DNA from 3 places in the Pueribacillus sp. YX66 genome. Region 3 is predicted to be linked to each of the others. Evidence: riboswitches for the same ligand, from Rfam matches in the RefSeq annotation. Region 3 holds a riboswitch; each other region holds the start of a gene.

Region 1 (5,442 bases), on a different contig from region 3:
CGTTCGGAGAGGTGAGAACTAGATTTTCATTACATCCCTCTAATTCTTCACCTCCAAAGTCATCGGCGGTTAAATTAGCGTTTTGAAGCATCGTACCCATTGCCCCGTCTAAAATTAGAATTTTATTTTGTAATTGTTTTTCTATTAGTGAAAATGTCATGGAGACTCTCCTTCTTTTTCAATCAACGATTGGCTGTCGTTGTTTGTTTTTCGATTTTTTATTTATATATTTTGTTAAAGTTACTGTTAAATCGTAACGTAAAAATGGAGTGATTAAATAAATACCATTAAAATATTCAAGCGCAGTATCAATTAAAGACTTCGACAAGTCTAGTGAAGCTTGCGTTGCCTTTTGTTTATCTTCACCACAGCGAGACATTACTGTTCTTGCATAATCAGAAAGTTGTATTCCTGGTACTTCATGGTGTAAAAACTCGGCATTTTTAGAGCTTGTCAACGGCATAATACCAATATAAATAGGCACGTCGAGATGCTTTGTTGCTTCATAAACTTCGACAACTTTTTCCTCACTAAAGAGCGGCTGAGTCATAAAATAATCTGCTCCACAGGCAATTTTTTTCTCCATTCTTTTGACAGATTTATCAACGTGGCGAACATTTGGGTTAAACGCTGCTGCAATAGAGAAATTCGTTTTTTGTCCTAATGATTGTCCAGAGAATGAGATACCTTCATTCATTTGATTAATTAATTCAATTAAATTATACGATGATAAATCGTAAACGGATGTTGCGCCAGGAAATCCACCAAGTTTCGTAGGATCCCCTGTTACGGCAAGCAACTGATCAATTCCAAGGGTCGATAACCCGAGTAAATGAGATTGCAATCCAATAAGATTACGGTCGCGACAAGTAATATGAACTAGAGGCCTAGCACCTATTTCTTGTTTAATTTTCACACCCATCGCAACGTTGCTTATTCTTGGTTGAGCAAGTGAATTATCAGCCATCGTAATCGCATCAACGCCTTCATGATGCAATTGTTGAGCGCCAGCCATAAATTTATCAGTCGTAAGCTGTCTCGGCGGATCAAGCTCGACGATGACGGAACTACGTTTTCTCACAATTTCATGTAGAGTAGGTTCCAATATTTCTTTTTCGTTAGGAATGACTTCTATCATTTGTTTAACTTTTTTTTCATTCACTGGCTGTAGCCCGCTTAATCCATTTTTAATAGCTCCGATATGTTCTGGAGTTGTTCCGCAACAACCACCAATTAAACGGACTCCTTGATTTCGTAATTGACGAGCTGCTTCTTCAAAATAACTTGGATTCGATTTATAAACAAATCGTTCGTCAACAAGATCTGGCAGGCTTGCATTCGGATAGGCAGATAAATACATGTGTTCTGGAAGCTCGACTAATTCTAATGACTTTGTAATATGGTGAGGGCCAAAGCGACAATTCAGTCCAACGACATTTGCTCCAGCTTCTCCAAGCTTTTTAAATGCTTGATTTAAATCTGTTCCGTATTGAAGAATACCGACATCTTGTAATGTTAATTGTGCAATAATCGGTAAATTAGGCGCTTTTTCTTTTGCTAACTTTATGACAAAAATTAGCTCATCCAGATCATAAAATGTTTCAAATAGTATTCCATCGAGATTTTGGGTTAAAAGAGCATTGAGTTGTTCCTCGAAAGCGAAAGGAATGTCTTCAGATGAAAAAACATCTTTTTTTATCCCTGTTATACCTCCAACGGTTCCGACAATAAATGTATCTTCATTTGCTGCTTTTCGTGCAATGTGTACTGCCTTTTCATTAATTTCTTTAACGAGGTTTTCATAGCCATAACGCGAAAGTTTAATGCGATTTGCTGCGTACGTGTTTGTTTGAATGACGTTCGCTCCTGCATTGACATATGCTTTATGGATGTTGTAAATGTCTTGTTCATTCGTTATGTTTAAATGTTCAAAGCAGTGGTCAACTCCATATGAATATAACAATGTTCCCATCGCGCCATCACCAATTAAGATTTTTGTTTCTAAATGTTTTAAAAGTGACATGATTTTTTCTCCTTTTTATTTACTCGCTTGATGTAAAGCTTGCTGAATATCGCTCTTTAAATCTTTAAAATCCTCAATTCCAACCGAAAAACGTAATAAACGATTACATACACCGATTTTAATTCTTATGTCTTCAGGAATTTCACTATGTGTTTGTGTAGCTGGATACGTTATAAAGCTTTCTACACCTCCAAGACTTTCAGCAAAAGAAATAAGTGATAAAGATGCAAGAAATGGATTCACCATGGTTTCATCTTTGAGACGGAAAGAAAGCATTCCACCTCGCCCAGGATAGATAACGTCGGTGACAAAAGGGTGTTCGCTTAAAAATGCAACAATTTTTTTTGCGTTCTCTTCATGCTTTTCCATTCTTAGTCCTAACGTTTTCATCCCACGGATAAGTAACCATGAATCAAACGCGCTTAATGTAGCACCGATCGCGTTATGAAATTTTGCAATGTCAGAGCAAAGCTGCTCTCCTTTTGCTACAATTAATCCAGCTAGCACATCGTTGTGCCCGCCTAAATATTTCGTTGCACTATGAATGACGACATCAGCACCTTTTCGTAGTGGCTTTTGAATAATAGGTGTATAAAATGTATTATCAACAATAAAGAGTAAGTCTTTATCCTCCGTCAATTGAGCAATTTCCGAAATGTTATATTCAAACATAAGTGGATTTGTCGGTGTTTCAATAAATACTGCTACCGTATTTGCTCGAATTTCTTTTGCAAATTCGTCGACGCCGCCATGGATATATGTAAAATCTATCCCCCACTTCTTCCATCCTTGTTCAAAAAGCCGGAACGTTCCGCCGTATAAATCATCAGAAACGAGAATGTGATCACCTTGCTTAAATAAGGATAGTACGATTTGAATAGCCGCCATACCAGAACTACATGCAAACCCTCGATCACCTTCTTCTAATTGGGCGATTCCTTCTTCAAGAATTAGGCGCGTCGGATTACCAGTTCGCGTATAATCAAAGCCCGTCGATTGACCTAGCCCACCATGCCTGAAAGCTGTCGATAAATAAATAGGGGTGCTTACTGTTCCGGTTAAATTTTCACTCCGATTGCCTAATTGAGCGAGTTGTGTATTTATATTTTTTGACATTGGGATAACCTCCTAATAAAATAAAAAAATCTTCTTCAAATTAAGAAGAAGATTCATGTACGATATTTGGTTTCTCCTTCTTATCTTCCAAGTCACTAAGAAGCTTGCTGGAATTAGCACCTTGCCAAAGTTGGCGGTTGCTGAGGTTTCGTAGGGCCAGTCCCTCCACCTCTCTTGATAAGAATACGTTTATTAAGTTAACTTTAATATATAACAAAGTAGAGTGAAATGCAAGGGATTAAATTTTTACGTGTTTAAGGAGATGCTCGAGATGAAAAAAATTTTACTCATTCATACTGGCGGAACGATCGCAATGGCGGAAAATGAACAAGAAGGTGGAATTCAGCTAAGTGAGAAACATCCTTTAGTTTCGTTTCAAGCAAATTTAAAATCACTAGCTTTAATTACAACTGATCAGTTTTCAAATTTACCATCTCCTCATATTGGACCAGAAACAGTTTTAAAGTTATCAAACCACATTCAGAAACGTATGTCACAAGAAAAGTTTGATGGGATCGTCATTACACATGGAACAGATACATTAGAAGAAACAGCTTACATGCTCGAATTGTTATCCCCGTGTAAACAGCCCATTGTATTAACGGGCGCGATGAAATCAAGTGATGAACTTGGTGCTGATGGACCGAACAATGTATTGAGTGCCGTACGTGTTGCAACTAGCAATAAAGCTAAACATTTAGGAGTTGTTGTCGTTATAAATGATGAGATTCATGCTGCTAAATACGTAACGAAAGTACATACAAGTAGTGTAGCTTCGTTCGCAAGTCCTTTAGTTGGACCGATTGGTATTGTTACAAAGCAAAAAGTTATTCTTTTTCATAATCAAAAATCAGAAGCACATCTTCCTGTTCAGCAAATTGATAAAAGAGTATATTTATTAAAATTATATAGTGGCATTGACAATGTTGTAATGGAAGCGATTGAAGCGATGAAACTAGACGGACTAGTTATTGAAGCGTTCGGACAAGGAAATGTCCCTCTAGTTGTTGTTCCAACGATTAAGCGACTAATTGCAAACAACATCCCCGTCGTTATCGTGTCAAGAAGTTTAGACGGTGTTGTTCAACCATCATATAGTTATGACGGTGGAGGAAAACATCTTCAAGATTTAGGTGTAATTTTTTCAAAAGGATTAACGGGACAAAAAGCACGATTAAAACTTTTGTTTGCACTACATAAAACAAACAATATGAATGAATTACAATTCATTTTTGACTAGAAAAGCCCCGTTTTAAACACAGGGCTTGTGAGAATTTTATTTAAACGTTGTATACAATCGTTTTATCGTTTCCTCTTTCATTAAAATTTTTCCATATTCGATTACGCGGTGACTCGTTATTGTAGATGAATTCCCAAATTCCGCTAATAGTGCGATGAACAGATCAAAATCAAGATGGATATCGTCATCGTCAAACTTCATATAAAAACGATCATTAAAGCTATATAAAGAACCATCAGTTATTCCCAATGGATGCATTCTTTTTGCAAGTGAGATCACATCCTCAAATGTAGCGAATTCATAAAAAATTTCATCGCTTTCACCTAATGTAACTTGCATTTCGATATAGTCATCGTCATATTGGTCGTCATCTAAATAACCGTCTGATTCTTTTGTTACAATTACGACCATGCCTTGAGCAGGGAGTGAAAAAACTTCGACTGCAATCGGGCCATCAGCTTTGAAGCCCAGTTCATCATCTGCTTCGAGCATCATTTCTTTAAATAACTGATGAACTTTTGGTCCATCTTGCCACAATTCCTCTTTCGTAATTCCTCTTTCTTTTAAATCATCGTATGTTAGAAAAATCTTAATCTTATTATAAGTTAAACGTTCCAGTCTCATGTTATTCCCCTTACCTCCCAACTCACACTCTTAATTTCACCATATGTTGTGATTTCAAAATGGTGCTTAATCTTAGTGTTAGCCATATTCTAACCGAGAATATATGATGAGACAAGCCTCATACATTAATTTATTGCTTGAATATTCTGTAAATGGTTGTTACAATAAACGATAAGAATGCATTGTGCGCTCATTTAACATAAAGATTGGAGCTGAAAATAGTGTATACAAAAAGAACAAATAAAACTTCCCTAACTTATGATGATTTAGAATATAACCGCAAACTTGGTTTGCCAATTGAAATTTATTGCCCTAAACAGCAAAAAACGATCGCTTTTGGCCGTATCGAGGCATTAACAAATCACGGTGTTATGATTAACCAGTCAATTTACTCCAACTATGAGTACGTTTTCTTCGGACTAACTAAAAATAAAATTCT
Region 2 (5,442 bases), on a different contig from region 3:
AAACATGTAGTTACCTGGTTCAGTAGGTGTGTAGAACATTTCAAATGATTCCCCCGAACTTAATGGGGGGACTTGACCATTCGCGACAATCACCCCACCCTTATCAGGTTTTGGATTCCCTTTTTCAGTCCAATACACCTCATATACAACAGGGCCTTTCATTCCTCGCGAACTCGAACCGTTTTGAATCACCGCGGAAATTGTTCCGTTCTGACAATGAGAAGCTTGACCTTTAAACTCTAGTGAACTTTTATCCCATTCCCTATCATCTTCCTCATCTTCTGGAGGTTCAAATTCATTGTCTGCTTTCAAAGATAAAGTCAGTCTTTCAATATCATTAAAAGCTGCGTTTGTTGAAGATGTAAACTGAACTAGTCCATACGTCCCTAAGTAAAAAAGTACAAATGATTGAATGACAATGAACTTTCCTACCTTTTTCCTTTTAAATTTCGTTAGGCGGCTTTGTCGCATTTCTGCACCTCATTGTTCGTTATTTTATATGTAACGTTCTTTTTAACTAACCAAATCGAATTATATAACGAACAGAAGCAAATAAAAAGTGTCAAATTAAGTTATATCGTTCTAAATAAAGAACAATATAAGCTGTTTCCTTTTTAAATCTCAATTTTTCACAGTTTTACAGTGCTTTCCAAAAAATAATATTCTATATTCCTATTTCCAATTTCATTAAAAAGAACAACTAGTCATAATTTTTTTCATAAACTCCAACATTTCCAGTTGCATCATGTAAAACAATCCCGATGAAGCTAAACAAGCTCATCGGGATTGTTTGTTTACACTTAATTTCTTTTGAAATACGTCAATTTTATCTGTTCTTTCCCAAGGTAAATCAATGTCCGTTCTACCAAAATGACCATAGGCTGCCGTCTGTTTATAAATCGGTTGACGTAAATTTAACATTTCAATAATACCTGCTGGTCTTAAATCAAAATTATCACGAACAATTTCTACAAGCTCTTCTTCCTCAATTTTACCTGTTCCAAACGTGTCAATCGAAATTGAAACTGGGCTTGCGACGCCGATTGCATATGCGAGTTGAACTTCACATCTCTCGGCTAATCCTGAAGCAACAATGTTTTTGGCGACATAACGTGCGGCATAGGCCGCTGAACGGTCAACTTTTGTCGGATCTTTACCAGAAAACGCACCTCCACCGTGTCGTGCATAGCCTCCGTACGTATCGACAATAATTTTTCTGCCGGTCAAGCCAGAATCGCCTTGTGGCCCTCCGATGACGAAGCGGCCAGTCGGATTAATGAATAGTTTTGTTTCACAATCGATAAACCGCTCTGGTACAACGTGATGAATGACGTACTTAGCAATGTCTTTTTTTATTTGTTCCAATGTTACATCTTCATGATGTTGTGTTGACACAACGATCGAATCGACACGAACTGGAATATTTTGTTCATCATACTCAACTGTGACCTGTGTTTTCCCATCGGGTCTTAAATAGTTTAAAATCCCTTGCTTGCGAACTTCGCTTAATCGTCTTGCTAAGCGGTGAGCAAGTGAAATGGGTAATGGCATTAACTCTTCGGTTTCATTGCATGCATAACCGAACATCATCCCTTGGTCACCAGCACCAATCGCTTCAATTTGCTCTGCCGTCATTGTTCCTTCTCTAGCCTCTAATGCAACATCAACACCGTGAGCAATATCTGGCGATTGTTCATCAATTGACGTTAGCACCGCACACGTTTGAGCATCAAATCCATATTTTGCTCGAGTATAACCAATTCCTTCAATCGTTTTACGTACAATTTTTGGAATATCTACATATGTAGATGTTGTAATTTCACCTGTGATTAAAACAAGACCTGTATTCACAACAGCCTCACAAGCAACTCTTGCATCTTGATCATACTTTAAAATCTCATCAAGAATAGCATCTGAAATTTGGTCACAAATTTTATCAGGATGTCCTTCCGTGACTGACTCAGAAGTAAATAATCGACGCTTACTACCCATTTAAAAGGTACCCCCAATTCATATTTTCACCTTTACTCACGACATCGTACTGTCAAAAGTTTTTTAATGAAAAACTGTAAAACCCTTGGTATTAATGAACTTAAGGGCAAAAAGTGTTCTCCTCCCCTTTATGAGAGGAGATACTGAGGCTTTACATTGAGTGACGAGAATGATAGACTATAAAGCCTTACGCAACAAGGATTGCTGCGTCTTTTCGTAAACAGTCATGCTCGTGGAGGCTCAATGTCAAGCCTTCAATTTTCGGAGAGTTTTCATAAATCTTTTGACGTTAGCCACGACATTATTACTTTTGCCTAATGTTACTTGATTTAAATCTACGTCCACCGGTTAAAATAAAAAAGACCTTTCCTATCGATGAGGAAAAGGTCAATCGTTATTATGCCTTTCACCTCTTATCTATCAGGTTAGCACCTTCTCACAAAACCGTGCAGGTTGCCGGGCTTCACAGGGCCTGTCCCTCCGCCATCTCTGGATAAGAGTATCCGATGATTAATACTAGCGTAGAAAATCGTGAAAGTCAAATCTTTATCATACATACTAAAAGATAGAATGAAATCAAATGCACGGATAACGGATAATAAATTGTGCCTTTTCAAGAATTGTTCAAATTTCATTCATAAAAAAGCACGAAACTAACATATTTAGTATAGACTATTTTATGATATATGTTATACTAATTCACAAATCAATATGAATGAATAGCATAAACATGCTATTTAGTTTGAAATAAGACTCTAAAAAAGGATGGTTATGTAAAGATGAACACCACTCACGTTACTTCAACGCTTCTTGATGAGCTTATCAAAAGCGAAAAAACGCATAAAGATTTATCAACTCCTCAACTCGTTGAAAAAGCGTTAGAAAGAAATGAAGGCAAACTAACATCAACAGGAGCGCTTCAAGTAACCACTGGAAAGTATACTGGACGTTCTCCAAAAGATAAATTTATCGTACAAGATCATTCCGTCATGGATAAAGTCGATTGGGGTAGCGTGAACCAGCCAATTAGCCCAGAAACGTTTGAAAACCTATACGAAAAAGTTCTAAAACATTTGCAACAGCAAGACGAACTGTTTCTTTTCAGAGGATTTGCAGGTGCTGACAAAACATACCGTATGCCAATCACAGTCATAAACGAATACGCCTGGCACAATTTATTTTCACGGCAATTATTCATTCGACCAAAACTAGAAGAGTTAAAAAATCATAGTGCTGAATTTACTGTCATTTCTGCTCCTAGCTTCAAAGCTGATCCTGAAGTGGACGGGACGAAATCTGAAACATTCATTATCATTTCTTTCGAAAAGCGCATCGTCCTCATTGGTGGAACCGAATACGCTGGAGAAATTAAAAAATCAATTTTCTCGATTATGAACTTCTTGCTCCCTGAGCAAAACATTATGTCTATGCACTGTTCAGCAAACGTAGGTGTGGAAGGTGACGTTGCTTTATTCTTCGGCCTATCTGGTACAGGGAAAACTACACTATCCGCAGATCCAAATCGTCAGCTAATTGGAGATGACGAGCACGGCTGGTCGAACAATGGCGTCTTTAATATTGAAGGGGGTTGCTACGCAAAAACAGTAAACCTTTCCGAAGAAAAAGAGCCACAAATTTACAACGCAATAAAATTTGGCACCGTGTTAGAAAACGTCATTATTAACGGCGATACGAGGGAAGCAGATTACGACGATACTTCGTTAACAGAAAATACGAGAGCCGCATATTCAATCGATAAAATTCCAAACATCGTAGAGCCAAGCATCGCCGGTCACCCGAATACGATTATTTTCTTAACTGCAGACGCATTCGGTGTGCTTCCTCCAATTAGTAAGTTAACGAAGGAACAAGCAATGTACCATTTCTTATCTGGTTACACGAGCAAACTTGCTGGAACTGAACGGGGCATAACTGAGCCCGAAGCCACATTCTCAACTTGCTTTGGTTCTCCATTTTTACCGCTGCCAGCATACCGCTATGCCGAAATGCTCGGTCAAAAAATTGATCAACACGAAGCAAAAGTATTTCTCGTTAATACAGGATGGAGTGGCGGTGGTTATGGTACAGGTGAACGTATGAAACTTGCCTATACAAGAGCTATGGTGCAGGCAGCGCTTGAAGGTGAGCTTGATTCTGTTGAAACAACAATGGACCCATTCTTTGGGCTACACGTTCCAACACATTGCCCGGGAGTTCCTGATCACGTGTTACAACCGAAAAAAACATGGGCGGATCCGAATGCGTATGATAAAAAAGCGAAAGAACTTGCCCAACAATTTAAAGAGAACTTTAAGAAATTCGACAACATTTCTGATGACATTAAAAATGCCGGACCATTAGTTTAAACTAAAACAACTCAAAAACTCATCCTTCAAAGGATGAGTTTTTTTATCCGTTGTAAACTGTAACTAAGCACGCCATCTTTCATAATAAAACTAAAACGGTGGTCCGATTTAATTTGTTTAGGTAATTTTTTCAAAAGGACGGGACCCCTCGTTTCAAAATAGTCATCCTTTCGTTGTAACGATTCAATATGAGCAAAATAAATGTTCTTAATGATCGTTTCCGCCTTACCCTCAACTTTATATTGCCCGAGATAAACGATCGATTGAACGATGCCTCCCGTCTCCTCATTCACCTCACGAATGGCCGCTTCAATCGGTGTCTCTCCATCTTCCACTTTTCCACCAGGAAATTCAAGCCCTCTGCTGCGATGTTCTGTAAGAAGCCATTGCTCAGAATATCTGCAAATGATCCAGACATGTCGCGGATCATTCGAAAAAGGATGTTTTTCAAAACAAAGCTGTACTTTATTCCTATAATAATCAGAAAATGTAATCATGATAGTAATACCTCTCGAAAAGCAATAGTTATTCTATTGTACGTGAGGTGCTAAACAAAAATCCAGAAATCCGAACATGTTATTCAATTTCTTGTGCATGTTCACTTTGATTTATAATCGTCAAAATTCCTGCAATAATAAGTAAAAAAGCAGGAATGACATAATAAAGAGACATTGAAACGATACCTCCAACAGCTGAAATCAGCATGAGAAAACAAGCGGTTAGTTCCTTTTGTCTTTTTAAAAGGAAACATCCAAATAGTGCAATGATAGAAAAAAGGATGCCAGAGATGCCCATTGCATGACTGTAGAGCTTCATATCAATTAAATTTCCTATTGGACTCATCGTGACTATGACTATAATAAGCCCAAGGAAACCACCCGTAACACCTAAATAAAATGCCCTTTTTAAGCGCAATGCTTTTTCCCTCATTTCAGAATACAAAAGTAAACGATCACCGTATACTTATTCATTATTATGGAAAATATCAAGTTTTCTTTAAAAGTCGAAAAAATGATCCACGTCATGATCAGAAGTGTAAAACTTTGGAAAACCTAATCATCTTCAGATACTGACTTATCTTTTT
Region 3 (5,442 bases):
GAAACCGTAAAAGGGTATGCAGCACATGAACAGGAAACGCTTGAAAAGGTGATCCAAGCGAGGAATCAACTCGTACAAGGAACGCCTCAAGAACGAATTGAAGCTGATAACATGATCCAGGGAGCTTTAAAATCAATTTTTGCCTTGTCTGAAGCATATCCAGACTTAAAAGCGAATCAAAACTTTTTAAAACTTCAGGAAGAGCTGACCACTACAGAAAACAAAGTCGCCTATTCACGACAGCTTTACAACAAAACAGTCGCTGACTACAACATCAAACGCGAAACATTTCCAACTGTATTAATTGCTAGCACGCTCGGATTCCAAAAAGAAGAACAGCTTACAATTCCTGAAGAAGAACGTGAAGCACCACGTGTTTCGTTTTAACTTGGGAGGATAATTGATGCTTTATAAGCAAATCGAACAAAATAAGCGTAAAACTATTTTACTAATGTTGCTATTTAGTGTAACTGTTCTCGTAATTGGGTGGGCAGTGGGCTATCTGTTCAATGGAGATTACTTTTCAGGACCAATCATTGCGCTTATCATTCTGGCAATTTACTTGCCAATTACTTACATGAGCGCCAATGCACAAGTGCTTAAAATGTCTGGTGCAAAAGAAATTCAAAAAGAAGACAACCCGATGCTTTTTAATATTGTCGAAGAACTTTCACTAGCCGCCCGTATCCCGATGCCAAAAATTTATATCGTTAACGACCCTGCACCGAACGCATTCGCAACGGGAACGAAGCCTGAAAATGGTGTCGTCGCATTCACAACAGGGTTACTTGAGCGGCTGAACCGTGAAGAACTTGAAGGGGTTGCCGCCCATGAAATTGCACACATTCGCAATTACGATATTCGGCTGATGACCGTCTGTATCGCATTAGTCGCTGTAGTTGCGCTCATTGCAGAAATTGGAATGCGTATGTTTTATGTCCGTGGGGGAAGAAACCGCAATCAGCGTACACACCCCGCCTTGCTTATTTTAGCGATTGTTTTCGTCATTTTAGCTCCGCTTGCAGCTCGGTTTGTCCACTTTGCAGTATCGCGTAACCGCGAATATTTGGCCGATGCAACCGCAGTGGAACTAACGAGAAACAAAGTTGGTTTAAAAAACGCACTTATAAAAATAAGTCATAGCGATCTTGATGTAAAGAAAGCAACAGAAGCATCTGCTGCTATGTACATTTCTAACCCTTTTCGAAATAAGACAAAGAAAAAAACAAATTGGTTCGCAACCCACCCACCGATCGAAAGCCGAGTCGAACGACTCGAAAATATGTAAAATCAGCTCCATCATACAAAAGTGTGAAGGAGCTATTTTTTTGTAAGACTCGTATATTAAACATTCTAAGTAAATAGCCTATGTCGATGACCCTATAAACAAATAAATTGATAGACCTAATGAATCATTAATTTTAGAAATCGATTTTCACCACAAATGAATAGAAGTAATTTAGCACTTCCACCAAAATAGAATGACAGGTATACAACAATGAAAAATAAAGCAAGGCACAATAATAATTATAATCGTGACAATTCATTCTCATAACGACATGCCATCTTTGTATTGATTTTTTAGCCATCGTTGGTAGCCACTGCAAGTAACAGAAAAGTATTTGGGTACCAATTTTTGGAGTTTGGGCATTTCCATTGACTTTTAGAAAATCAACATGTAACGTATAATCTAGCAATTAAATACCCCGTTTCTTATCAAGAGAGGTGGAGGGACTGGCCCTGTGAAGCCTCAGCAACAGACTGCATGTCGTGCAGTACTGTGCTAATTCCAGAAGCGTCACGCTTGGAGATAAGAAGAGTATTAAGAAAGCTCAAACCTCTTCTTCATTTTCAGGAAGGGGTTTTTTGATTGCAAAATCTATAGAAAGAAGGAATTTACATTGCCACCATTTAAAGCAGACCATGTCGGGAGTTTGCTCCGACCTGAGCGCTTACACAAAGCACGCAAAGCGGTCAAAGAAGGTCAAATCACTAAGGACGAGCTACGTAACGTCGAAACAGAAGAAATTGCACGCATCGTTGATAAACAGATTGAAATTGGACTTGAAGCGGTCACAGACGGAGAGTTCAGACGTTCATTCTGGCATATCGACTTCCTTGAACATTTAAATGGTATGGAAGGGTACGTACCTAAAAGAGGTATCCAATTTAAAGACGTCGAAACTGAACCTTACGACATCCGAAACATCGGAAAGATCTCTTGGAATTCGGAGCACCCTTTCATTCAAAACTTTATCGAATTTAATAACATCGTTGCAGGCCGTGCAGTTGCAAAACAAACGATCCCGAGTCCAAACCAATTATTCCACCTCGGCATTCGCAACCGAGACATTTATACGAACGTTGAAGACTATGCAAATGATATTATTCAAACGTACCGCGATGCACTGCACGCCTTTTACAATGCAGGTGTCCGCTATTTGCAGCTTGATGACGTGTACATTGCAGGCCTCGGTGCACCTGATCTTTTCTTCTATGAACAAGGCTACTCAAGACAAGAATTAATTGATTTAGCGCTTAGCGTAACGAACGGTGTCTTAGAAGGAAAGCCAGACGATCTTTACGTCACAACACACTTGTGCCGCGGAAACTATCGCTCTACATGGGCTTTTGAAGCGAGCTATGGTCTCATTGCCAACACATTGTTTGCGAAAGAGCAAGTCGATGGATTTTTCTTAGAATACGATGATGAACGTTCGGGTGACTTCAGACCTTTAAAGCATATTCCTGACGGCGGTGCACAGGTCGTTCTAGGCCTCATTACATCAAAAAGAGGCGAGCTTGAAAACAAAGAAGCGATAAAGACCCGTATTAAAGAAGCATCCCAATACGTTCCGCTTGAACAGCTATGTTTAAGCCCTCAATGCGGTTTTGCTTCGACACATCATGGCAACATTTTAACGGAAGAAGAACAGTGGAACAAACTCAAATTTATCGTTGACATTGCAAATGAAGTTTGGAACTAATTTTTACAAAAGCAGGTTGAATTTCCTCACCTGCTTTTTCTTCACTTTTTATGCTAATCTTTCTGTAAACACAAACTTTAGGTATGCAACTAATGGATGAATATATAAAACAATGAATTGAAATTATGAAATGTTTTGAAAAAAAAGGATTGAAAGGATAACAGAATGGAAGTATACGTCGCTCGCCAACCCATTTTTAACAAAATAGAAGATGTCGTAGCATATGGAGCTTCTTTATCGAAGCGGTAAATCAAATGCATTCTCAGTGACGAATGAAGATAAAGCAACGGTTAATGTTATTATTATAATTTTTTAAACATTGGCATTTTTGAAATATCACAAGGGAAACCATGCTTTATTAATTTTACCAAAAAACTATTAGAGTTTGATCTTCCAACTTATTTTGACCCGTCGGAAATTGTAATTGAAGTTTTAGAAAATGTCGTCCCTAATCCAAAATTAATAACCATCTGTCAAAGGCTAAACAGCCTCGGTTACACACTCGCACTCGATGACTTCGTCTTTCACGAAAGTGACCCGTATATTCTCGAATTATTAAAGCACGTCAACATTTTAAAAGTAGACTTTCAAAACACGTCACAACAGATGCGTAGAAAAATTGAAAAACTAGCGAAGTCACAACATCTACACCTTTTAGCAGAAAAAGTGGAGACAAGAAACGAGTTCGAAGAAGCAAAAAAGTATGAATATGTTTATTTCCAAAGCTACTTTTTCTCAAAACCTGTCATTTTTTCCTCCTATGATGTGCCAACATATGTTCATATCTATTTTAACATTGTCCAAAAGTTATCTGAGAAAGAACCTAACATTCAGGCGATTGCCTTAATTGAAAGAGACCTTTCCTTGTCTTATCAACTACTAAAATTAATTAATTCTTCTGCACTTCGCCCAAAATATAAATTCACTCGATCATACAAGCGATCACTTATTTAGGCTGAAATGAAATTAAAAAATGGATCTATGTCCTTGCACTTAGAAATTTTTTAGGTGAAAAACATATGCCGAGCGAAGTGATTCACACATGTTTAGTGAGAGCAAAAATGTGCAAAGAAATCGGTAAACTTCAGAACAAAACATCTTCAGATACCGGTTATTTTATGACAGGATTATTTTCACTTATGGATTCCATTTTAGGCATTCCTACGGAAAAAATATTAAAAGACTTGCCGATTACCGATGAAGTAAGCCATGCACTTAAAGGAAACGACAATCACCACAAACAAGTGCTAAACTTAGTCATCACTGTAAAAAACGGAGAATGGTCAACGGTTAGCGAACAAAGTAAAGCCCACCATATTAAGGAAAGCGATGTTTATCACATTTATAGAAAATCTCTAAAATGGTCCGTTGAACTTTAGTGAAGTAGGCACCTTTATTTTTTCATCGGTCTAGCGCAATATAGTGAATGCTTCCGCCGATAATGAAACCACTTGTTCATAATCAAAAGAAAGAAAATAAACTAGCTTAGCGGAAGTATTCTAAATGTCTCGAACGAACCGATTCAAGATAAAACAAAAAACAACGTTACCTCCTTCTCCCCTTCACCTCTAACTCTTGATTGAAAAATCCTTCTCTAGGAATAAACGAATCAAACCCACCCCCACAGCCTCTCAATTTTTTTATTGTAAAAAACCCCAATTCCTTTTGTATTGAAAAGGAATGGAAATGGTGATATTATAAAAACTAACTTCAATTCCTATAATTATGGTATGTTTAATATAATTGATTGGAATTAACGAAAATAAGACCCAATTGGAATGGGAGTGGAAAACGTTTTGAATCATAACATATCAAAAAATGTAGAAAAAAACTTGCAAAATTCACCATCACATCTAACTTCGGAAGGAATTAAATCGATTAACCGAACGATCCCCCTTTCCAAAAAGCGATGGACCAAAGGAATGGAAGCAAGTATAAAGGGATTCTCCATCGTTATTATTGTGTCACTTTGGTATCTCGTTACAAAATTGGAACTCGTCTCACCCACTTTATTTCCTTCTCCAGCGTCAACGTGGGCAGCTTTTACGGACCTTCTTACACATGGTTACAAAGGAAATATGCTTTGGGAACACTGGGGACATAGTATGTTCCGAATGCTTCTTGCATTTTTGTTAGCAATAGCTACGGCCATTCCACTAGGCTTACTGAGCGGATATTCATCAAAAGTTCAAGCAGCTTTAGATCCACTCGTTGAATTTTATCGTCCGATTCCACCACTAGCTTATTATGTTTTACTCATTCTTTGGTTTGGCATCGGAGATCTATCTAAAATTGTACTGTTATATTTGGCTGCATTTCCTCCAATGTACATTGCTGCGATGTCAGCTGTTCGAGGTGTACATGAAGACCAAATTTATTCCGCTCAAAGTTTAGGCGCAAACAAGTGGCAAGAATTTCGTTATGTCATTTTCCCTTCGTGTTTACCAAATATTTT

What was found. Region 3 has a riboswitch for S-adenosylmethionine ahead of ABU914_RS02180 (5-methyltetrahydropteroyltriglutamate--homocysteine S-methyltransferase). Riboswitches for the same ligand answer to the same signal wherever they lie in the genome.
Region 1: it holds a riboswitch for S-adenosylmethionine, as region 3 does, so the genes downstream of both, ABU914_RS03595 (methionine biosynthesis PLP-dependent protein) here and ABU914_RS02180 (5-methyltetrahydropteroyltriglutamate--homocysteine S-methyltransferase) in region 3, are expected to answer to the same signal.
Region 2: it holds a riboswitch for S-adenosylmethionine, as region 3 does, so the genes downstream of both, metK (methionine adenosyltransferase) here and ABU914_RS02180 (5-methyltetrahydropteroyltriglutamate--homocysteine S-methyltransferase) in region 3, are expected to answer to the same signal.

Annotation. Positions count from the first base shown of each region.
Region 1 is NZ_JBEUEL010000005.1:44,439-49,880, reverse strand. It holds gene metH (methionine synthase) at 1-160, opposite strand, end outside; gene ABU914_RS03600 (bifunctional homocysteine S-methyltransferase/methylenetetrahydrofolate reductase) at 179-2,023, opposite strand; gene ABU914_RS03595 (methionine biosynthesis PLP-dependent protein) at 2,039-3,139, opposite strand; SAM riboswitch class I at 3,217-3,323, opposite strand; gene ABU914_RS03590 (asparaginase) at 3,411-4,379, shown strand; gene ABU914_RS03585 (genetic competence negative regulator) at 4,416-5,003, opposite strand; gene ABU914_RS03580 (hypothetical protein) at 5,225-5,442, shown strand, end outside.
Region 2 is NZ_JBEUEL010000045.1:4,836-10,277, forward strand. It holds gene tapA (amyloid fiber anchoring/assembly protein TapA) at 1-471, opposite strand, end outside; gene metK (methionine adenosyltransferase) at 778-1,992, opposite strand; SAM riboswitch class I at 2,403-2,492, opposite strand; gene pckA (phosphoenolpyruvate carboxykinase (ATP)) at 2,772-4,358, shown strand; gene ytkD (RNA deprotection pyrophosphohydrolase) at 4,385-4,855, opposite strand; gene ABU914_RS14285 (hypothetical protein) at 4,935-5,273, opposite strand; gene ABU914_RS14290 (peptidoglycan D,D-transpeptidase FtsI family protein) at 5,411-5,442, opposite strand, start outside.
Region 3 is NZ_JBEUEL010000003.1:25,844-31,285, reverse strand. It holds gene ABU914_RS02190 (LemA family protein) at 1-387, shown strand, start outside; gene htpX (zinc metalloprotease HtpX) at 404-1,288, shown strand; SAM riboswitch class I at 1,711-1,817, shown strand; gene ABU914_RS02180 (5-methyltetrahydropteroyltriglutamate--homocysteine S-methyltransferase) at 1,902-2,987, shown strand; gene ABU914_RS02175 (EAL and HDOD domain-containing protein) at 3,306-3,941, shown strand; gene ABU914_RS02170 (YuxH family protein) at 4,007-4,366, shown strand; gene ABU914_RS02165 (ABC transporter permease) at 4,784-5,442, shown strand, end outside.